2 regions of the Kribbella orskensis genome follow, and region 1 is predicted to be linked to the other one. Evidence: riboswitches for the same ligand, from Rfam matches in the RefSeq annotation. Region 1 holds a riboswitch; the other holds the start of a gene.
What was found. A riboswitch is a leader RNA that binds a small molecule or an ion and turns the genes downstream of it on or off. The one in region 1 is predicted to bind glycine.

Region 1 (3,404 bases):
GGCCTTCGCCCGCAGATCCTCCAGGTCGATCGTGCCGTCGTCGTTGCCCTTGACGACGACCACCTTCATGCCGGCCATCACCGCCGAGGCGGCATTGGTGCCGTGCGCGCTCGCGGGGATCAGGCAGACATTGCGGTCCTCGTTGCCCTGGGCCCGGTGGTAGCCGCGGATCGCGAGCAGGCCGGCGAGCTCGCCCTGCGAACCAGCGTTCGGCTGGATCGACACCTTCGCGTAGCCGGTCACCTCGGCCAGCCAGCGTTCCAGCTGACCGATCAGCTTCACGTACCCGGCGGCGTCCTCGATCGGCGCGAACGGGTGCAGGTCGGAGAACTCGGGCCAGGTGACCGCTGCCATCTCGGTGGTCGCGTTCAGCTTCATCGTGCAGGAGCCGAGCGGGATCATGCCGCGGTCCAGCGCGTAGTCGTAGTCGGACAGCTTGCGCAGGTACCGCAGCATCGCCGTCTCGGACCGGTGCGTGTTGAACACCGGGTGGGTCAGGTACTCCGTGGTCCGGGCCACCTCGGCGGCCAGACCGGCGCCGCTCAGCGATGCGTCGTACCGGACGCCGAAGGCGCGGCAGACCCGGCCGAGGGCGGTGGGGTCGGTCTTCTCGTCGCAGGAGATGCCGACGTGGTCCGCGTCCACCTGACGCAGCCAGATGCCGGTCTGCCGAGCCGCGTCGACGACGTCCGCCGCGCGGCCGGGAACCCGGGCCAGCACCGTGTCGAAGAACTGGTCGTGGACGACCTCGACCCCACCTGCGCGCAGCGACGCGGCGAGGCTGTCGGCGTGCTTGTGCACACGCTGCGCGATCGCCTCCAGCCCGTCCGGGCCGTGGTAGACCGCGTACATCGAGGCGACCACGGCGAGCAGGACCTGCGCGGTACAGATGTTCGAGGTCGCCTTCTCGCGACGGATGTGCTGCTCGCGCGTCTGCAGTGCCAACCGGTACGCCGGGTGGCCGTCTGCGTCGACCGAGACGCCGACCAGGCGGCCCGGCAGCGAGCGCTCGAGGCCCGCGCGGACCGACATGAAGCCGGCGTGCGGACCGCCGTAGAACAGCGGCACGCCGAAGCGCTGGGACGAGCCGATCACGATGTCCGCCCCGGCCTCCCCCGGTGCCTCCAGCAGCGTCAGCGCGAGGAGGTCGGACGCGACGGCGACCAGCGTCTCGCGCTCGTGCGCGGCGGCGACCAGCGGCTTCAGATCCCGTACGACGCCGCCGGAGCCCGGGTACTGCACCAGGAAGCCGAAGAAGTCGCCCTCGGGCAGGCCGTCGGTGGTGTCGGCGACCACGACCTCGATGCCGAGCGCCTCCGCCCGGGTCTGAACGACCGCGATCGTCTGCGCGAAGCAGTCGGCGTCGACCAGGAAGCGGTTGCTCTTGCTCTTGCGGTTGGACCGGTGCGCCAGCGTCATCGCCTCGGCGGCGGCGGTGCCCTCGTCCAGCAGCGACGCGTTCGCGGTCGGCAGGCCGGTCAGGTCGGACACCACGGTCTGGAAGTTCAGCAGCGCCTCGAGCCGGCCCTGCGAGATCTCCGGCTGGTACGGCGTGTAGGCCGTGTACCAGGCGGGGTTCTCCACCAGCCGGCGGACGATCACCGACGGGGTGAAGGTGCCGTAGTACCCCTGGCCGATCATCGAGGTGGCCACGTTGTTGCGCGCGGCGAGCTGCCTCAGCTCGGTCAGCGCGTCCACCTCGGAGGCGGGTTCCGGCAGCCGGAGCGCCTCGGTGGAGCGGATCGACGCGGGCACCGCGGCATCCACCAGCGCGTCGACATCGGCGTACCCGAGGGTCTGGACCATCCGCGCGATCTCGTCCTGGCGCGGACCGATGTGCCGGTCGGAGAACGCGGCCGAGATCTTCGGGGATTCATGCACAGTCATCTGAGAGGCTCCGTTGCTGACTATTGCCGGTGGCCTCCCCCTCTGTCACGCATGCACGCTCCAGAGTCGCCTGAGGCACCCGGTCCATGGGCCTGAGAGGTTCCGGGGAGGAATTGCCCCTTCGGCGCCCAGCCGCCGTGCCGGTGAAGGACGCGAGCTGCTGGGACTCTCCCGAGTGCTGTGTACGGCGTGTCCGAGGTTACCAGGAACCTTCGAAGAGTTCGGGCAGCAGTCGCCCGGCAGCCGGCCGCGCGGTGTCTGCCTGCTGCTCGGTGGCGTACGTCATCGGCCAGCGGACCCGCGTGCCGACGTCCGCCCAGCCACCAACCGTGGCCAGGAACTTGTCCAGCGTCGGGCTGGACAGACCTGCGCTCTGCAGCGGCGCGATGTGCTCCGCGAAGAATTCCCCGATCCGCCGCTCCACGTCGAGCGCAGCCCCTGGATCCTTCAAGATCTGCTCGTACCAACGGACAGCACCAGCAGGCGACAGAGCAGCGACATTCGAGTAACTGCCGTGCGCTCCCAGCCTGGTCATGCTCGCCAGGAAGTGCCCGGGCACGAAGAGCGACACCCCTGACTCCAGCGCGCGATCGAACCACTCCTCGTCCCCACCCGCCGACTTCAGCCCGACCAGTGTCGGTACTGCGCGCGCCAGGTCGACGAGCAGCTCAGGCCCGACTTGCGTCTTCGCGTGCGGTGGGTTGTAGAGGACAAGCGAGACTCCCTCGGCTGCGGCGGCCGCGCCGGTCAGGAAAGCCGTGGTCTCCTGGTCGTTGAGAGGCAACCAGTCCGGCAGGATGACCTGGATCCCGGACGGGCTGAGCGCAGCGGCCCGGCGTACGCGATCCAAGGACAGCTGGGCGGATGGGTGGCTGGCGCCCAACTGGAAAGGCAGCTTCGCGGCCTCGCAGGCGGCGGCCAGAGCACATTGATCTCGTCGAACTCGGGCTCGGTGAGGGTCTGGAACTCGCCTGCCGTGCCGTGGGCGTAGACACCGTCCAGGCCCGCAGTCAGCAGGGTCTCGAGCTGCTGCTCCAAGCGGTCGAAACGATGCTGTCGTCGGCGTTGAGCGGCAGCAACAAAGACGCCCACACACCGCGGAGATCTACCGAGGTGAGTGGGCGCACTGAGTCTGGCCGGGTCAGCCGGTCATGCGGGCGCGACGGCGGGCGGCGAGCTCGTCGCCCGCGTGGCCCTCGGAGCCGTCGGCGTGCGCGTCGAGCCGCTCGGTCGGCAGCTCGGACAGCGAACCCTCGACCTCGCGCCAGACACCGCCGAGGGCGATGCCGAAGACACCCTGGCCGCCGGCCAGCAGATCGATCACCTCGTCGGGCGAGGTGCACATGTAGACCGAGGCCCCGTCGCTCATCAGCGTGATCTGGGTCAGGTCATCGATTCCACGCTTGCTCAGGTGGGCGATCGCGCTGCGGATCTGCTGCAGCGAGATGCCGGCGTCGAGCAGCCGCTTGATCACTTTCAGCAACAGCACGTCGCGGAAGCCGTACAGCCGCTGGGTG
Region 2 (3,404 bases), on a different contig from region 1:
GCACCGGCCGCCTGCGCTAACGACGACCGCAACGCCTGCAGGGCTTGCGAGTCCGCAGGTAGTAGGCGTAGGTCGCGACGGCCAGGCCCACACCCCAGACGAAGTAGGCCGGTACTGCCACCCAGAAGAAGCTCTGCGGCAGGTCGATGCCGTCGAACGCGACCTTGCCCTGCAGGGTTTCGGCGGTCATTTGCAGCAGGCCGACACCGAAGTACGCCGTGATGCCCGCGCCCAGGCCGGCACCCGGCAGCAGCAACATCCACCGCGGGAACACCTTGCCGAGCCGGTAGACCAGCAGTAGCGGCAGTGCGATCCCGGCGAGCAGGAAGCCGCCTTCGAAGATCAGCATCGAGAGACCGGCGGCATGGGGCGTTGTGTCGAAGCCGACGACAGCCTGGGCCGCCAAGCGGAGCAAGCAACCCCCGACCGCTATCCACGCTGCTGCCACCGCCCACCTCGGTGTGGAGGTCAGTGACTGCCTGCGGCCGCTGCACCCGAAGCAGGTCGGGTCCAGCTGGCGTTGCCGAGCCAGAGCCGTTCCCGCCAGCAATGCCGCGCCAGCGAGTGCACCGATCCGGCTGAGCATCCCCGCCAGGTCCCAGGGGATCCCCAGCCCCGGCAGCAGGCCACCGACCACGTCCAGCAGAGCCAAGGCGGACACGGCGACCCACCCCGCGGCCGCCGCCCACAGCAGCCCGATCACCAGCCGGTACCGCGGCCAGGTGGTCGCCGCGACCACCAGAGCCGCGCTGACCAGGCAGGCAGCCACCGACGGCCAGTCGGGGATCAGCAGGTCGCCACCCGGGAACTTCCACTCCGGCGCGTGCCCGGTGGCGAACCAGACTCGCACGAGGCCGTAGGCGGTTGCCCAGCCGAGGGCCAGCCGGGGGACCCAGCTCATCCACGCCGGGGGTACCCGCGCCACGTCCGGATTACGCGCGGTCGTTGTCATGGCCTCAGCCTCGCCGCGGGTGGCCGGGGCCGCATCCATCGCGAGAGGGAACCGCCTCCATCGCCGGATTGACGGGCGTGGCGACAGCGCCGTACCGTCCAGGCGACAACTGCAGGCAACTGCCGACAACTACACAGCAGCCGCATGAACCCGTGCGGGAGAGACCCGGGCTCGAACCGGGCGCCGTAGGAGCAACTCTCCCCAAGAATCTCTCAGGCACCTTCACCGCACGGGCGAGGCACCTCTGAAGGACAGCAGTCCGACAGAGCGGGGAGGCAAACCAATCGGTCAATGACGACCGGAAGGAACCTCCGCACATGGCGATCAGTGTTTTCGATCTGTTCAGCATCGGGATCGGCCCGTCGAGCTCCCACACCGTGGGGCCGATGCGAGCCGCCCGCACCTTCGCTCTCGGCCTGGCCGGCGACGGTCTGCTGGAGCGTACGACGGCCGTCGAGTCCCAGTTGTTCGGCTCGCTCGGCGCGACCGGTCACGGACACGGCAGCAACAAGGCGGTCATCCTCGGCCTCGAGGGGGAGGACCCCGAGGCGGTCGACACCCGCTCGGTCGACAGCCGGGTCGCCGCGATCCGGGAGGCCGGCAGGCTGCGGCTCGCGGGGCGGCACGAGATCGCCTTCGACGAGAACACCCAGCTCGTCATGCACCGGCGCAAGGCGCTGCCGTACCACCCGAACGGGATGACGTTCGTCGCCCGCGCGGCCGACGGTTCCTGTCTGCGCGAGCGGACGTACTACTCGGTCGGCGGCGGGTTCGTGGTCGACGAGAACGCCGCGGCCGGGGACCGGATCGTGCAGGACCGGACACCGCTCAAGTACCCGTTCCTGTCCGGCGCCGAGCTGCTCGACCGGTGCCGCGAGTCGCAGCTGCCGATCAGCGAGGTGATGCTCGCGAACGAGCTGGCCTGGCGGACCGAGCCGGACATCCGGGCCGGCCTGCTGCACATCTGGCAGGTGATGCAGGACTGCGTCGACGAAGGCTGTGAGACCGAGGGCACCCTGCCGGGTGGCCTGAAGGTGCCGCGCCGGGCACACGCGCTGCACCACAAGCTGAGCAGCGACAAGTGGTCGGTGGACCCGCTGAAGGTGATGGACTGGGTCAACCTGTTCGCGCTCGCGGTGAACGAGCAGAACGCCTCCGGCGGCCGGATCGTCACCGCGCCGACGAACGGTGCCGCGGGCATCATTCCCGCGGTGCTGCACTACTACCGCCGGTTCGTGCCCGGCGCGACCGAGGACGGCGTCGTCCAGTTCCTGCTCGCGGCCGCGGCGATCGGCGTGCTCTACCTGGAGAACGCGTCGATCTCCGGTGCCGAGGTCGGCTGCCAGGGCGAGGTCGGCTCGGCCTGCTCGATGGCCGCGGCCGGACTGTGCGAGGTGCTGGGCGGTACTCCGGAGCAGGTCGAGAACGCCGCCGAGATCGGGATGGAGCACAACCTCGGGCTGACCTGCGACCCGGTCGGCGGCCTGGTCCAGATCCCGTGCATCGAGCGCAACGCGATGGCGGCGGTGAAGGCGATCAACGCGGCCCGGATGGCGATGCACGGCGACGGCGTGCACGTGGTCACCCTGGACAAGGTGATCAAGACGATGCGCGAGACCGGCGCCGACATGAAGGTCAAGTACAAGGAGACCTCGCGCGGCGGCCTCGCCGTCAACGTCATCGAGTGCTGACGGTCAGCGGGTGGTCGCCGCCACCGCTGCCGGGTCCTCGACGTGGGCGTTGTGGCCAAGGCCGGGCAGGGTGACGACCCGATCGTGCAGCGCCGCTAGCTCGGCGTCCGTGTTCATCGGGTCGAGCTCACCACGTGCCAGCACCACGTCCGCCTGGCTGTCGGCGATCAACCTCGCCATCTCCGGGGCACCCACCCCGAACGCCCGCGGATCCAAAGCCAGTCGCCACGTCTCACCTTCGCGCACCAAGCCGTGGTCCACCGCGTCACTGGCCGGATCGACGAGTCCCTGGAGCCCCGAGACCTTGAGGTACCGCGCGGCCGCCTCGTCCCGGGTCTCGAACCAGGCCACCGGCTTCGTCGCCAGTGCCGCCGCCCGCGCGAGGTCCTCCTCGGACCACACAACCTTGACGCCGAGCGCGATCACCCGATCCACCTGGACGTCGTACCGGCCGCTGGCGAGCTCGAGGGCGAGCACCCCGCCGAGGGAGTGCCCCAGCACCGTGAGACCCCGACGTACCGGCAGGCTCTCGGCGACGGCCGCCGCCATCGACCCGAAGCTGTACTCCGGCAGTGGTGCGGCCGAGCCGTGGCCCGGCAGGTCTGGGGCGAACCACTGGTCAGATGAGGGCCAGCCGTCCCAGACCCGGACGGTGGCGCCGAGTCCGTGCAGCAGGAGTCCGCTAGTCATGGGAGCAGGCTGGCACAGGATCGTGCGGTCTGCCCGTCCACCAGCGAGCCGATGCTGACTCCCTGTGCAGG

Region 2: linked by a shared signal. The riboswitch ahead of EV644_RS18385 (L-serine ammonia-lyase) and the one ahead of gcvP (aminomethyl-transferring glycine dehydrogenase) in region 1 are both predicted to bind glycine.

What each region holds. Positions count from the first base shown of each region.
Region 1 is NZ_SLWM01000002.1:23,210-26,613, forward strand. Features, by position in the region: gene gcvP (aminomethyl-transferring glycine dehydrogenase) at 1-1,887, opposite strand, end outside; glycine riboswitch at 1,958-2,071, opposite strand; gene EV644_RS05235 (dihydrodipicolinate synthase family protein) at 2,087-2,770, opposite strand; gene EV644_RS05240 (MerR family transcriptional regulator) at 3,029-3,404, opposite strand, start outside.
Region 2 is NZ_SLWM01000006.1:102,599-106,002, forward strand. Features, by position in the region: gene EV644_RS18375 (DUF3817 domain-containing protein) at 1-20, shown strand, start outside; gene EV644_RS18380 (hypothetical protein) at 17-952, opposite strand; glycine riboswitch at 1,098-1,190, shown strand; gene EV644_RS18385 (L-serine ammonia-lyase) at 1,270-2,643, shown strand; gene EV644_RS18390 (alpha/beta fold hydrolase) at 2,647-3,333, opposite strand.